2 linked regions of the Rhizobium sp. SSA_523 genome follow. The protein of the gene in region 2 binds, or shares a complex with, the protein of the main gene of each other region. Links are inferred from orthologs where the notes say so. Each region holds a gene or a part of one and is shown on either strand. Other genes may lie near its edges.

Region 1 (7,930 bases), 1.3 Mb from region 2 along the record:
GAAGATCGCGAGCGCCTTCTGGCCTGCTCGCCTGGAGGAGCTTCGACGCTCTTCGCCGGCAAAGCACCAGGCGGCCATCATCAATGCCGAGGCTCGCCGCATTGCCGAGCGTCGTCACGATGGCCCGGTCATCGTGGCCGGTTCGACGGGACCGGTTCCGGCCGCCGCCCATCTCATTGCCGCGATTTCAGATTTGCCCTATGGCGCCGTGGTTCTTCCGGGTCTCGATCTATCCATGCCGGACGAGGAATGGACCATGCTTGGCAGGGGCGCCGAGGGTCTGAAGCCCGACCCCACCAGCCGTAGCCATCCCCAATACGGCCTCTACCGGCTGCTCCAGCGGCTTCAGGTCCTGCGGCGCGACGTCGGCACGCTCGGGGAGGCGCCGGCCGACCTGGAGCAGCGATCGACCCTCCTGTCGCAAGCGCTGGCACCTGCGGAGGCGACGGACCGGTGGACGGCCTGGAGACAGGCTCGTGACCCGCACGCCGTGCGCGCCGCCTTTGCCGATGTGTCTTTGGTGGAGGCGGCGAATGAACGGGAGGAGGCAGCTGCGATCGCAATCGCCTTGCGTCTTGCATTGGAAGAGCCCGGCGCAGATGGCCCCGCCCAGGCCGCGCTGATCACCCCCGATCGCGCGCTGGCGCACCGGGTGACAGCAGAGCTCGCACGGTTCGGCATCACGGCGGATGATACGGCCGGCACGCCGCTCCTGGCAACGCCGCAGGGGCGGCTTTTGACACTGGCACTGGAGGCCATTCTCAGGCCGGGCGATCCGGTGGCCATCACCGCGCTTCTCAAACATCCCATGGCCTGTTTCGGCATGGCGGAGAGCGCATGCAGGCCGGCACGCGAGGCGCTTGAACTTCTCGCGCTGCGCGGCGGCACCGGCCAGCCGGATATTGCCGCACTGGTTGCGCTGCTCGATCGACGACTGCAGGAGGATGCCCAGGACCGCCATCCGCCGCAATGGCGGCTGTCGCTGCCGGACGAGGCAGCGGACCTGGCGCTGCGGCTGGCGGAACGGATCGAGGCGGCCGTGCAGCCGCTGGCAGATGCCATGATGACGAGGCAGCCGGATCGGAAGCGCGTCTCGGCAAGACTGACGCTATCGGACTGGGCGACCCGAACCGGTCGCGTGCTGGAGGCGATTGCCGTACAGGATGGCGGCGACCTGCGCCCTCTCTGGCTGGGCGAAGCGGGGGAGCGCCTGTCCGGCGTCCTGGCGGAAATCATCGGGACGGACGGCCAGATCGAGGCGGACGGTCCGCAATGGATCGACATCATCACTGCGCTGCTGACCGCTGAAGCCGTGAAGCCGCGCCAGCTCAGCAATCCGCGGGTCTTCATTTTCGGCACGCTGGAATCGCGTCTGCAGAGAGTGGATACCATGATCCTCGGGGGACTGAACGAGGGATCCTGGCCGGACCAATCGGGCAATAACCCTTTCCTGTCGCGCAGCATGAAGACCGATATCGGCCTTGAGCCGCCGGAACGCAAGATCGGCCAGCTTGCACATGATTTCGAAATGTCCAACGGCACCCGGCGGCTGATCTACACCCGTTCCCTGCGCAAGGGCGGAGCACCGACCGTGGCCTCGCGCTGGTTGCAGCGGCTTCTGGCACTGGGCGGCGAGGATCTGGCAAAGGATCTGCGCAGCCGTGGCGCCGTCTTCCGGCAATGGGCGCAGCAGATCGACGCGACGGAGCCCAGCCTGCGGCAATTACTGTCGAAGCGCCCCTCGCCGCGCCCGCCTGCAGATCTGCAGCCGCGGCAATATTCGTTCAGCGAAGTGGGGCGGCTCCGGCGCGACCCCTATTCGATCTATGCCAGACGCATCCTCAAGCTGGATTCGCTGCACCCGTTCAACCAGGATCCGGGCGCCGCCGAGCGCGGGACCCTGTATCACCGGATCATCGACCGCTATACCAGGATCGGCGCTCTCCCCGGAACGCCGCATGCAGGGGAAGTCCTTCTCAGGATCACCGAGGAGGAATTCGATCGCGCGCAACTGCCGCCGCATATCGACCAGGTCTGGCGGCCGCGGTTTCGCGAGGTGGGCCGCGCCTTCCTGAAATGGGAGGCGGAGCGCGCGCCAGATATCCGCTCGACCTTCACCGAAGTCCCGGCCGGTTTCGAACTGGCGGATGCTGCGATCCGGCTTACGGGCATTGCCGACCGGATCGACATCAAGGGCTCGGGCGATGCGGATATCATCGATTACAAGACCGGGCTCAACCCCTCCTCCGCCCAGGCGCGAGCCCTTCTCGATCCGCAATTGGCGCTGGAAGCGGCGGCTCTGCGAGCCGGTGCCTTCCGCGCCGTCGGCACCAGGCAGCCGGACCAGTTGCTCTATGTCCGGCTGCGTCCCGGCGAGCGTTTCACGTGCAACAAGGTCAATAATGAAGAGGCCCGCACCCGTGGCTCCACGCCTCCGAAGTCGGCTATCGATCTCGCGGAGGATTCGATCGAGCAGTTGACCGTTCTGGTCAAACGCCTGCGCGACAACAGCATCGGGTTTGCCTCGCGGGTCATCCCGGTCCTGCAACGCGACTTCGGTGGCGATTACGATCATCTTGCACGGGTGGCCGAATGGTCCACGGCAGATGAAGACGAAGGCGATAGTGATGAATGACGCGGCTCTCGATTCGCTTGGCCATGATCCGCACCAGTGGCTGACCTGGACGGCGCGCCAGCAGGCTCTGGCCTCGGATCCGCAAAACTCCGCCTGGGTCTCCGCCAATGCCGGTTCCGGCAAGACTCATGTCCTGACGCAGCGCGTCATCCGGCTTCTGCTGGCCGGATGCCGCCCCGCGGCCATTCTCTGCCTGACCTACACCAAGGCCGCCGCATCGGAAATGTCCAACCGCGTGTTTCAGCGCCTTGCGGAATGGGCCGTCCTGTCGGACGAGGCATTGGAAGCGCGCATTTTCGAGATCGAGGGCGAGCGGCCGGACGCCTTCAAACTTGCCGATGCACGCCGGCTGTTCGCCAAGGCCCTTGAGACACCGGGCGGTTTGAAGATCCAGACCATCCATGCCTTCTGCGAGGCGCTGCTTCACCAATTTCCGCTCGAGGCAAATGTTGCGGGCCATTTCTCCGTTCTGGACGATGTCTCGGCCTCCGCGCTTCTGGCTGAGGCGCGTCGCTCGCTTTTGACGGCAACGGCGGTCGAGAATGATCCGCGTCTGGCGCAGGCCTTTGCCCTGGCTCTGGATCTTGGCGATGAAACCGGTCTTGAAACGCTGCTGGCCGACATCGTGGCGAACCGAACTGCCATACAGCGTTTCCTCACACTCGCTCGAAACCAGGATGGCCTGGAAGATACGCTGCGGCGCGCCATCGGTCTCTCCGCCAGCGATAGCGAAGCTTCGGTGCTCGCCAAATACTGGCCGCTTCCCGGCCTTGACGGTACCCGCCTTACATCTTTTCTCGATCTCGCGGATGCCAAGGGCGGCGCCAAAGCCGCCGAGGTGGCCTTTCTTCTGCGAAAGGCCGCGGCGGAACCGCAACCTCAGCCCCGGGCGCGGCTGCTGGAGGGCATCTTCCTCACCCAGTCCGGGCAGCCGAAAGCCGATTCGTCCCTCTTCACCAAGGCCATGGTCACGGCGGCACCGGAGCTTGCGGAGGCCGTGGCCGACGCGCGTGCCCATGTGCTTGAGTGCCGGGAGACGCTGACGAGGATGCGCATGTTCTCCGCCACCTGCGCCGCACTTGCACTCGCAGAGCGGCTGAATGCCGACTATGAGGAATTGAAGCGGCGGCGCAGCTTTCTCGATTTCGAGGACTTGATCAACCGCACCGCGGAGCTCCTGACGCGCGAGGGGGTTGGCGCCTGGGTTCACTACAAACTCGATCAAGGAATTGATCACATTCTGGTGGACGAGGCGCAGGATACGAGCCCCATTCAGTGGAGCGTGATCCAGTCTCTGGCCGAGGATTTCTTCACCGGCCGCAGCGCCCGCGAGACGAAGCGGACCATTTTTGCGGTAGGAGACGAGAAACAGTCAATCTACTCATTTCAGGGCGCGCGGCCCGAGCGCTTCGCGGAGGAGCGAAGCCTGACGGAAACCCGGGTGGGCCGGAGCGGTCAGGCCTTCCATCCGGTGCGCCTCCCCCTCTCCTTCCGCTCGACCGCCGATATCTTGAGCGCTGTCGACCAGGTCTTTTCGGTGGCCGATCACGCGCGCGGACTGAGTGCCATTGGCGATCCCGTCATCCATCGCTCCAACCGGATCGGCCATGCCGGCGCCGTCGATCTGTGGGACACCGTCGTTCCCGATACGGCGGAGATGGAGGAAGACTGGACCGCGCCCTTCGATACCACGCCGGACAAGGCGCCCGCCGCCATCTTGGCCGGCCGGATTGCCAATCATATCGGGACGCTAGTCGGTCGCGAGCCGATCATCGACAAAGGCCGGGAGCGGATGATTCGTCCGGGCGATATCCTGGTTCTGGTGCGCAAGCGCGATGCCTTCGTCAACGCGCTGACCCGTGCACTGAAGCGCCGCGGCGATATTCCCATTGCCGGTGCCGATCGCCTGCGGCTCGCAAGCCATATCGCGGTGCAGGACCTCATGGCGCTGGCGCGCTTCTTGCTGCAGCCTCACGACGATCTGTCGCTAGCGGCCTGTTTGAAAAGCCCGCTCTTCAACCTCAGTGAAGATGATATCTTCAAGATCGCGGCGGAACGGCCGGAGCGCACCAGTGCCTGGGAGCATCTGTGCGGGCTGGCAGACCAGGGAGACGAACCGCTTGCCGCCGTGCGGGAAAACCTTGTCCGCCTGAGACATATGGCCGAACAATGCGGCGTTCACGACTTCTTCGCGCGGGTGCTGGGAGCCGAGGGCGGGCGGCAGAAATGGCTTTCGCGGCTTGGCAGCGAAGCCGGCGACATCCTGGACGAGTTCCTCAGTCTGGCGCTCGACCATGAGGACCAGGCGCTACCCGGCCTGCAGAGTTTTGTCTCGACGCTGGAACTCGAATCGCCGGAAATCAAACGCGAACAGGATAGTGGCCGCAACGAGGTGCGCATCATGACGGTGCACGCCTCCAAGGGGCTCGAAGCCCCGGTTGTGTTCCTGGTGGACCCCGGCTCCAAGGCCTTCATTGCCAGCCATGTCCCGAAATTCCGCTTTCTTCGGCTGAATAGGATGGAAGTTCCCGCCTGGATCCCCGACAAGAGCCTCGCCAATAGCTTAAGCGCAGCCGATGACGAGCGCCTGAAACAATCCGCCGAGGAGGAATATCGCAGGCTGCTCTATGTCGGCATGACCCGCGCCGCCGATCGGCTGATCGTGTGCGGCTATAGGGGCAAGCGTGAGAACGACGAGAGTTGGCAGGCCATGATCGCGCACGCCCTGTCTGCCGATACCGAGCGCTGCAAGGCGGCGGAATTCAGCGATACCGAAGGTAGCTGGACCGGATACAAATGGCGCCTCAACACGCCGCAGCTCAGGCCTGTCGAGCGCCTGGCAGAGGAGGCCCAGGCGCCGGCGAGGGCCGACCTGCCGCCAGCGCTGTTTATGCCAGTGCCGCCCGCACCACCGCTTCCGCGTCCGCTGAGCCCATCCGGTGCCGGCCTGTTGATCGAAGACGACAGAGACGAGATTGGCTTTGTCTCGCCCCTCTTCGCGCCGCAACAGCCATCCGGCACCGGTCAGAGCATTGCGAGCCTTGCCCTGCAGAAAGGGCGGTTGATCCACCGCATGCTGCAGGTTCTGCCCGGGATAGAACCAGCTGAGAGGGCCGCGGCGGCGCAGCGTTACCTCGAGCGCAAGGCCGCCTATTGGCCGGCTCAAGAGCGGGAGACGGTTCTCGCCGCGGTTCTTGGCGTTCTCTCAAAGCCGGATATCGAGATCCTGTTCTCCGCCCATGCGCAGGCGGAAGTCTCGATCATGGGGAAACTGACCCGAAAGGGCCGCGACTATGCCGTTTCCGGCCGGCTCGACCGCCTGGTGGTGACCGAAGACGGCCGGGTGATCATCCTGGACTTCAAGACGGACTGTTTCCCCCCGAAGACATCTGCCGAGGTGCCGTTCACCCATCGCGCCCAGATGGCGGTCTATGCGGAGATCCTGAAGCCGCTTTATCCCAACCACCAGATTGCCTGCATCTTGGTTTACACCGAAAATGCGAGCCTGCTGGAGCTGTCGGACAGCATGCTTGCCTCGACGCTTGAAGAACTCATGACAAAGTGAGATAGCCAAGCATTGAATTTGTCCGGCCGCCGCATCACATTGATGCCAACACCCATTGAAGGAGAGCCCCATGGCTACCGTGAAAGTCGATAACGCCAACTTTCAATCCGAGGTTCTGGAGGCGTCCGAGCCTGTGATCGTGGATTTCTGGGCCGAATGGTGCGGCCCGTGCAAGATGATTGGTCCGAGCCTCGAGGAAATTTCGACGGAATTGGCCGGCAAGGTGAAGATCGCCAAGCTGAACATTGACGAGAACCCGGAACTGGCCGCCAAGTTCGGCGTGCGTTCGATCCCGACTCTTGCCATGTTCAAGGGCGGCGAAGTGGCCGATATCAAGGTTGGCGCAGCGCCGAAGACGGCCCTCTCCAGCTGGATTTCCGGCGCCGTGTGACGGCCTGCCCGCGAGCTCCAGTGCTTGCAGTTGAATGAAAACAGCCCGGTCTTGACCGGGCTGTTTTCATATCGGCGCTTTGTCAGGCGGGCGGGGTTCCGTTGGCGGCAAGCACATTGCCCGCCAGATAAAGGGAACCACCGATGAGGATGCGCGGCGGCGCATCGCCTTCCAGCTGGCGATCGGATATTTCCGTCAATGCCTCCGCCACCGTCGAATGGGGTTCTGCGACAAGCCCGGCATCGAAGGCCGAATTGGCCAGAGCGACGGGATCCAGCCCAGCATCGCTGCCGAAGATCGGAACGGTGAACACGCATTCCGCAATATCGGCAAAGGCGCGAAAATAACCCACCGGATCCTTCGTGTTCAACATGCCGGTGATCAGGTAGAGCGGCCGCGGCTGCTTTTCCTCGAAGGCCGCCATGGCCTCCGCGATGACCTCTCCTGCGCCTGGATTATGACCGCCATCCACCCAGATCTCGGCGCCCTTCGGCGCCAGCGGAATGAGCGATCCCTCGGTGAGGCGCTGAAGACGACCCGGCCATTCGACATTCAGCATGGCCTGCTCCATCATGATCTCGGTCACCTCAAATCCGGCAGCCCTTACAGCCCGGATGGCAGCCGCCGCATTGGCGAGCTGATGACGGCCCGGAAGCCTCGGCAAAGGCAGGTCTGCCAAGCCACGATCATCCTGATAGATCAGGCGGCCGAATTCTTCATGCGCGGAAAAATCCTGTCCGTAGACAGAGAGCGGACAGCCCAGCCGTTCCGCTGTGGCGACCAAGACCTCTTCCGCCGCGTCGAACTCCTGGTGGCCGATCACCACCGGACAGCCCTTCTTCATAATGCCGGCCTTCTCGGCCGCGATCAGCTCCACACGGTCCCCAAGATAGGCCTGGTGGTCGAATGAAATCGGCATGATGACCGAAACGGCCGGGCGATCCACGACATTGGTGCAATCCAGGCGGCCGCCCATGCCCACTTCGATGATGACGGCATCGGCGGGACTTTCCGAAAACAGGAGGAAGCCGGCAGCAGTCAGAATCTCGAACACGGTGATGGCCTGTCCGGCATTCGCCTCGGCCACCCGCCGCAAGGCATCCGCCAGCAGCGAATCGGCCACCAGCTGTCCCGGTTCGCCGGTGCGGCCCATGCGATAGCGCTCATGCCAATGAACGAGGTGCGGAGAGGTGTGCACATGCACAGCATGCCCGCCCGCCTCCAGAAGCGCGCGGCTGAAGGCCGATACCGATCCTTTGCCATTGGTGCCCGCAACATGGATCATCGGCGGCAGACGATCCTGCGGATTGCCGAGCACGTCGAGAAGACGCCGCATCCG
Region 2 (7,964 bases):
GGATGCGACAGAGCTTTGAATATGTCGATCTTGTCCATGGGTCGGGCCACTCTTTCCGCCACGCTTCCGGCGCGACGGTGCGTAAATCGTCTACAACCGATATATAGATCGGGAATTCCCGATTTAAAGAGGGGAGGGAAGAGGGATCGGTCGGCGGCTGCGGGGCCGGGCGGGGTGCTGATCAACGGCGTGGAAGAGAAAGGGCAAAAAAAGAGGGCCGCCGGATTGCTCCAGGGCCCTTGTAAGTGTGAAGGTCAAAAACCTCCAGAGGGGAACAGCTGCTGCGGTGGAACTGGGAGGAAAAGCCACCATGTGCATCAGCTATGTGCGATATGGTTCTTTATTGGGCACCGAACAATGCCGCTTAACGCATCCCAGCCATGCGCCAGGCGCACGGCTTACGGTCGGGGAACGTCAAAGAGGCTTCGCATAACCCGCAAGTCACTGACGGTCCTAGGTAAAACGACACCTGCTCAGATGCTTGCACAAGCTGTCAGAAATTCCAGTTGCGCGCCTTCGCCACGATAAAATCACGAAAAACTTTCAACTTTGCCGCGTTCTTCATCTCGTCAGGGTAGCAGAAATAGGTGTCGAACGAAGGAATATCGGCATTGATCGCAAGCTGGATAAGGCCTGGATCGCGCCCGACGATGTAATCGGGCAGGACGGCTATGCCGATTCCCAGCAGGCAGGCCCGCTTGATCGAGGTCTGGCTGTTGATCTGCAGGTGCGGCGATCGGGTATTGTCCGAATTGCGCCCGGCATATTCAAGCCAGTTCACATCGAGGAGGTAATTGGGCGCCGGCTCGCCGAAGGTGATGATGCGGTGATGATCCAGGTCCTCCACCGTCTGCGGCTCGCCAAAGCGGTTGATATAGGAAGGAGCGGCATAGACATGCATATGGACGGTGAAGAGCTTGCGCTGGATCAGGTCCGATTGCTGCGGCTGCCGCAGGCGGATCGCGCAGTCCGCGTGACGCATGTTCACGTCCAGCTCCTCATTGTCGAGGATCAGCTGGATCGACATTTCCGGGTAAAGCTGCAGGAACTCCTGCACCTTGTCGGTGAGCCAGCCCTGGCCGAGCCCGACAGTCGTCGTCACCCGCAGCTTGCCGCTTGGCTTCTCGGTGGTCTCGGTCAGCTGAACCTTGACGGTTTCCAGCTTCAGCAGAACGTCATGGGCCGTGCGGTAGAGCAGTTCGCCCTGTTCGGTCAGGATCAGGCCGCGCGCATGCCGGTGAAAGAGCTTGACGCCCACATCCTGTTCCAGCGCGCTGACCTGGCGGCTGATCGCCGACTGGGACAGGTGCAGCTTGTCGGCGGCATGCGTGAAGGATCCAGCCTCGGCTGCCGCGTGGAAAATCCGCAGTTTGTCCCAGTCAAGTGGTACGCCCATTATCACTCCGCCGCTTGTGCGATGACGGGCTGGATACCCGCGAGATAGCGTTCGGCCTCAAGTGCGGCCATGCAGCCCATGCCGGCGGCGGTGATCGCCTGGCGGAAGGTGTCGTCGGTCACATCGCCGGCGGCAAAGACGCCGGGTATGCTGGTCGCCGTCGAATCCGGCGCCGTCCACATATAGCCGTTATCCTTCAGCTTCACCTGATCCTTGAACAGCTCGGTGGCCGGGGCGTGACCGATGGCCACGAAGACGCCATCGATCGGCATGTCGCTGATGTCGCCTGTCACGGTATTGCGCAGGCGCGCGCCGGTCACCGAGGGCGGCATCGGCGGCTTGGCGAGCTCGCCGGTGATCTCGGCGATCTCGGTATTCCACATGACCTTTACATTGGGGCGCTGGAACAGGCGTTCCTGGAGGATCTTCTCCGAGCGGAAGCTGTCGCGGCGATGCACGACGGTGACCGACCGGGCAATGTTGGAGAGATACAGCGCCTCTTCGACTGCGGAATTGCCGCCGCCCACCACGATCACATCCTTGTTGCGGTAGAAGAAGCCATCGCAGGTGGCGCAGGCGGAAACGCCAAAGCCCTGGAAATGCTGCTCGCTTGCAATGCCGAGCCATTTCGCCTTGGCACCGGTGGCGATGATCAGCGTATCGGCCGTCCAGACCTGGCCCGAATCGGTGCGGACCAGGAACGGGCGCTGGTTGAGTTCGACGGAGGTCACCAGGTCATTGACGATTTCGGACCCCACATGCTTGGCCTGCTGCAGCATCTGCTCCATCAGCCAGGGGCCCTGGATCGGATCGGCGAAGCCCGGATAATTTTCGACATCGGTGGTGATCATCAGCTGACCACCCTGTTCCATACCGGCGATCAGCACCGGTTGAAGCATGGCGCGGGCCGCATAGATGGCGGCAGTATAGCCGGCAGGGCCTGAACCGATGATAAGAACGTGCGCGTGGCGGGCAGACATGGGAGCGATCCTTTCCGGGCGCAGCTCGGTCGATACAGGGTTGCGTCACCCCTTATCGTCCAGGCGCCATTTTACCCTCATTTATGAACGTTCCCTCCCGCAATTCAAGGTCGCAGCCCCTCACTTGCTGCGGAGCACCGAGTTACGCACAATAATGGTGCGTCATCGCGACATAATCTTGCGCGTTTTCCTTGCGTTCGGAATGACATTGGCTATTAGAGCGAAAGTCGGCCCGAATGGATCCAGTTCGGGCGGCCTCCGCTCGGGCGGGGCGGACAACCCTATAGGAGCCCACCGTGCTCAAAGCCGAACTCGACGCCATCGACATCAAGATTCTGCGCGAATTGCAGCGCGACGGCCGCATGACCAATGTCGAACTTGCCGACCGAGTCGGCATTTCCGCTCCTCCATGCCTGCGCCGGGTGCGAAAGCTGGAAGAGGCGGGCGTGATCGAAGGCTATGCCGCCATCCTCAACGGACCGAAGCTGGGCTATGATCTCGTGGCCTTCTGCCTCGTGGGCCTGAAGCATCAGTCCGAAGCCAATCTGAAGGAATTTGCGGCACTGGCCCAGAGCTGGCCGATCGTACGCGAAGCCTGGATGGTCTCGGGCGACAGCGATTTCCTGCTGCGCTGCACGGCGGAAAACCTGACTGCTTTTCAGGATTTCGTCATCGAAGTGCTGGCCGCCAACGAGCATGTCGACACTGTGCGCACCATGCTGACCATCCGCCAGGTGAAGAAGCTGGGCCTCGTCGAGGTATGACGGCCCGGTAAAGCTCCCGTACCATCGCTGCAAAGCGGCGCGTGCCTTGGCTGGCGCTGACGCTGCTCCTGCCGCGGAGCGACCCCTCGTCAGGGCTTTTCGATGCTTTCAGAGGGAACAGGTGGCGAGGCAAAAGGTGGCGAGGTGACAGGTGCCAGTGCGACGCGCAGTGTCCTGCGATCGCTGGAGGGATTGAGCGGCGAGCCGCTCCAGTAAAACTCTGCCTGCTGCCGCAAGCGCATGATCTCGCGCGTCAGTTTTTGCGCGACCGACCGTTTCGCCTTGTTGATGGCCCAGGCGCGTTCGATTTCGCCGTCCAGCCCCAGTCGCGTTTCCTTCGGCATGAATTGATCCTGCATGCACAGAGCCGGGATCATCTGGGCGATTACCAGCCTTTCGAAGAGCGGCGAGGCGGGATCGAAGATCAGGTGATCGAGCGCCCGGTCGCAGCACTCCGTTGCGTCGAGGAGGCGGCGCGCCGCCGCGGGCGTCGCGATATAGCCGGCGGTGCCGAGATGGGCGCTGTGCAGCCGCGCCACCCACAGACCTGCGGCGATCGCCTGCCGCGCGCGGTCGAGTTGCACCGGTTTGCCGGTGGTTTCGATCTTGACCAGATCCGTGCCGGCCGGCAGCCAGTCGCTGGTCGCGAAAAGCTCGGCGGCCGGCAATGCCAGATGAATGTCATCCTCCACGACGATACCGGGCGTGCCGCTTGCGGCGATGCGCCGCCACGCCTCGCGGTGGCTGAGCAGGCAGCCGATCTCGCCGGCCGAGAGGATGCGACGGCCCTCCGCATTGCGGGTGGACCAGCGGTCCAGTTCGGCCTCCGGCAATTGCCGGCCGTCGATTCCCGCCACGCGCTCGAACACGAGGCCGAGACCATTCAGCACCAAGCGCATGCGCTCCATGCGGTCGGTCTTGCGGTCCAGGTTGATGACGTGGACGATCACGGTACCGGCCGCTCCCCCAGCAGATCGGCATAGACGCGGCCGATCGCCACGGCCTCATGCTCTATGGAGAAGTTCTTTTGCATATGGGCAAGCGCTGCGGCGCCCTCTGTCTCGCAAAGCAGGGGAGTGTCGAGATAGGGCCTGATGCCGGCCGTGAAGCTATCAAGCGAGCCGCACTCGACCATGCGCCCGGTGCGGCCATCCTCGATCAGTTCGGCAAAGGCTCCCACATCGGCGGCAACCACCGGCACGGCGCTCGCCATGGCCTCCAGCGGGGTCAGGCCGAAACCCTCCCAGCGCTGCGGCGCCACGAACAGGTCGAGAGCCCGATACCAGGCATCGATATTGGTATGCTCGCCGACAAACAGGATGCGGTCGCCAAGGCCGGCCGCCTTGACACGGGCCTTCAGCTCCTCTTCGAAAGCGATGTGCTTGGCGGTGGCGCGGCCCGCGATCACGGCCTTCCAGTCCGGCCGATCGGGCAGGAGCCGGAGCATGGCGTCGACGAAGAGATCCGTTCCTTTCTGATGGCGCACGCGGCCAAAGCAGCCGACATAGCGGAAGGCCGGATCAAGACCGACGTCCCGCTTGGCCTGCGCCTTGTCCGAAGCCGGCAAAAAGCGAAACAGATCGATGCCGTGCAGGATCACGGTGCTGTCGCGCTCCAGATAGGAGGCGGTCTTGCCGCATACCGCGATCACATGATCCATTCTGGAGATCAGCCATTTTGTCCAGCCGCTGTGGTGTCGCTGCGAGGCCGACGTAAAGACGAGCTTCAACGGCATGCGCAGCAGGTCGCGCAGCACGATTCCCGGCAGCATTTCGATATTGCGGCGGGCATGCCAGACGCGGCAGGAACGGCCCGGCGGCGGGCGCCAGAAATGCAAGAGATCGCTCCCCTGTAAAGCCGGCAGCGTGTCGGGCAGGCCCGGACCAAGGGTAGCCACCCTCTGGCCCAGCCGGTTCTGGATCGGTACCAGCTGGATGACGGTCGAGGTCACGCCGGAAAGGCGCCGCTTGAAATGCGGCGCGATCACGTCAACCTGTCGCGGATCGATGGTCAAGGGAGATGCCCAGGCTTGAGGATATCAGCCCCAGCTGACCTGCAGCACCTCATAGGCCTTCGAGCCGCCCGGCGCGTTGACCTCGATGCTGTCGCCGACTTCCTTGCCGATCAGGGCGCGGGCAATCGGCGAGGAAATGGAAATCCGGCCTTCCTTCACATCGGCTTCCTGGTCGCCGACGATCTGATAGACCTTTTCCTCGTCGGTATCCTCGTCCACCAGCTTCACAGTGGCGCCGAACTTGATCTTGGAGCCGGACATCTTCGTCAGGTCGATCACCTCGGCACGGGCCGTCAGGTCTTCGAGCTCGGTGATGCGGCCTTCGTTATGGCTCTGGGCCTCCTTGGCAGCATGATATTCGGCGTTTTCCGAAAGATCTCCATGCGCACGGGCCTCCGCAATGGCTTCGATAATCCGGGGACGCTCCTCCTGCTGGCGCCAGCGCAGTTCCTCCTGCAGCTTGGTAAATCCGGACGGCGTCATCGGTACCTTGTCAACCATTTTGTCTTTCCTCAGTCTCATGGCCGCAACAGGCAGCCACAAAAAGAAACAGGTCCCGGAGCGATACTCCGGAACCATGCGAAATCCTCAATTTTGCGAATCATAGCAGAAACGCGGATCGAATTTCCAGAAGATTCGAAATAGTGCGGCCGCGCCCGGCTGCAAGGTGGTCCGATATCCTTGGCGCCGCGTATTGACTTCGAGGGCCGGAACAGATAGAGAACACACTAATGAAGAAGTCGCTAAAAGAACGCCTCGCGATCCTGTCGGATGCCGCCAAATATGATGCGTCCTGCGCATCCAGCGGCACGTCCAAGCGCAATTCGTCCGGCGCCGGCGGCGGATTGGGCTCCACGGAAGGGTCCGGCATCTGCCATGCCTATGCTCCCGACGGCCGATGCATCTCGCTTCTGAAGATCCTGCTCACCAATTTCTGCATCTATGATTGCGCCTATTGCATCAACCGATCGTCGAGCAATGTCGAGCGCGCCCGGTTCACGCCGGAGGAAGTGATCTGGCTGACGCTGGAATTTTATCGCCGCAACTATATCGAAGGCCTGTTCCTCTCCTCGGGGATCATCCGCTCCTCGGATCACACGATGGAGGAGATGGTCCGCATCGCCCGCGAATTGCGAACCACGCATAACTTCCGCGGCTATATTCATTTGAAAACCATACCCGAAGCCTCGCCGGGACTGATCGAAGAGGCGGGGCTCTATGCCGACCGCCTGTCGATCAATATCGAGCTCCCGACCGATAGCGGCATCGGCCGCTTCGCGCCGGAGAAGAAGCCCGACAATATCCGCCGCGCCATGGGTGAGCTCCGGCTGAAGATCGAGGATGCGTCCGAGCCGACGCTGCGCACGAAGAAGCGCAAGCATTTCGTCCCGGCAGGCCAGAGCACGCAGATGATCGTTGGCGCGGACGGTGCAAGCGATGCAACGATCCTCGGCACCAGCGCAAGGCTCTATGGCAGCTATGGCCTGAAGCGGGTCTATTATTCCGCCTTCAGCCCCATTCCCGATGCCTCCTCCAAACTGCCGCTGGTCAAGCCGCCGCTGATGCGGGAGCACAGGCTCTACCAGGCCGACTGGCTGTACCGGTTCTATGGCTTCGATATTGGCGAAATCACCTCGGTCACCGCCGATGGCAATCTGGACCTCGATCTGGATCCGAAACTGTCCTGGGCGCTGGCGCACCGCGATCGCTTTCCGGTGGATGTCAATCGCGCGGCGAAGGAGATCCTGCTGCGCGTGCCCGGCTTCGGCACCAAGACGGTCAAATCCATCCTGTCCTCGCGCCGCTTCCGCCGCATTCGCCTGGAGGATCTCGGCCGGCTGGGCGTCTCGCTGCGCAAGGTCCAGCCTTTCATCGTCGCGGAAGGATGGACGCCGCACAGGGTGCTCGAGCGGTCGGATCTGCGCGCGATGTTCGCGCCGAAGCCGGAACAGCTGACGCTGTTCTGATGCAGACGCTCCGTCTCAAAGGTCGCGGCGATTTCGACGAATGGCGCAATGCCGCGCGCCCGCTTCTGCTTGCCGGCGTGCCGCCGACGGAGATCGACTGGCGGTTGGAGGATGAGGCGGACGATCTTTCGGCCTTCGCCGTCGTCCCTCTTCCCGTGCCGGCTGTCGGCGAACCTCCTGCCGCAAGGCCTCCTGTGTCCGTGCCGCCGGCTTTCATCGAGCTGGCCCAAAGCGTCATCTGCCATTCCGATCCCGGCCGGTTCGCCCTGCTTTACCGGCTGCTCTGGCGTATCGGCCGCGACCGATCCCTCCTGCAGGTGGTATCCGACGAGGATGTCATCCTGGCGCGCCGGCTGGACAAGGCCGTGCGGCGCGACAGTCACAAGATGAAGGCCTTCGTCCGCTTCAAGGAGGTGCCGTCGGCACAGACCGACGGCGCCCGGCGCGCCTTCGTGGCGTGGTTCGAGCCGGATCATTTCATCGTCGCCCGCATGGCGCCGTTCTTCAAGCGGCGCTTCTTCGACATGGACTGGGTCATCGCCACGCCGAAGGGTTCGGCCACCTGGAATGGCGAGGCGCTGACCCTTACCGACGCACCGGCGCAAAAGCCGGATATCGAGGATGGCGCCGATGATCTGTGGCGGATCTACTACGCCAATATCTTCAATCCGGCACGGCTGAAGGTAAAGGCGATGACCGCCGAAATGCCGAAGAAATACTGGAAGAACCTGCCGGAAGCGGCGCTCATTCCCGATCTGATCGCCAATGCCGAGGCGAAAGTGCGGGACATGGCGGAAAAGGCGGCGTCGCAGCCGCCGGCCTTCCATGCCAGGCTGCAGGAGC

The links.
Region 1: the proteins of trxB (region 2) and trxA are in contact, whole or in part, in a crystal structure (PDB 1F6M), measured with the Escherichia coli proteins. The link is inferred for Rhizobium sp. SSA_523 from one-to-one orthologs.

The regions. Positions count from the first base shown.
Region 1 is NZ_CP129382.1:2,847,515-2,855,444, reverse strand. Bases 5,063-7,930 are described here. They hold trxA (thioredoxin), read left to right. Parts: upstream 5,063-6,270; coding sequence 6,271-6,591; downstream 6,592-7,930. Other genes in these bases: QTJ18_RS21805 (bifunctional folylpolyglutamate synthase/dihydrofolate synthase), read right to left, coding at 6,674-7,930; addA (double-strand break repair helicase AddA), read left to right, coding at 5,063-6,200. Outside these bases: double-strand break repair protein AddB, read left to right, coding at 1-2,635; more of addA, read left to right, coding at 2,628-5,062. UniProt on the Escherichia coli protein: Participates in various redox reactions through the reversible oxidation of its active center dithiol to a disulfide and catalyzes dithiol-disulfide exchange reactions.
Region 2 is NZ_CP129382.1:1,535,767-1,543,730, reverse strand. Bases 388-3,289 are described here. They hold trxB (thioredoxin-disulfide reductase), read right to left. Parts: upstream 2,377-3,289; coding sequence 1,399-2,376; downstream 388-1,398. Other genes in these bases: QTJ18_RS15775 (glycosyltransferase family 25 protein), read right to left, coding at 3,230-3,289; QTJ18_RS15780 (Lrp/AsnC family transcriptional regulator), read left to right, coding at 2,673-3,140; QTJ18_RS15790 (LysR family transcriptional regulator VtlR), read right to left, coding at 494-1,396. Also shown: QTJ18_RS15795 (ArsR/SmtB family transcription factor), read right to left, coding at 1-38; more of QTJ18_RS15775, read right to left, coding at 3,290-4,090; QTJ18_RS15770 (glycosyltransferase family 4 protein), read right to left, coding at 4,087-5,154; transcription elongation factor GreA, read right to left, coding at 5,179-5,655; QTJ18_RS15760 (putative DNA modification/repair radical SAM protein), read left to right, coding at 5,886-7,121; QTJ18_RS15755 (UdgX family uracil-DNA binding protein), read left to right, coding at 7,121-7,964.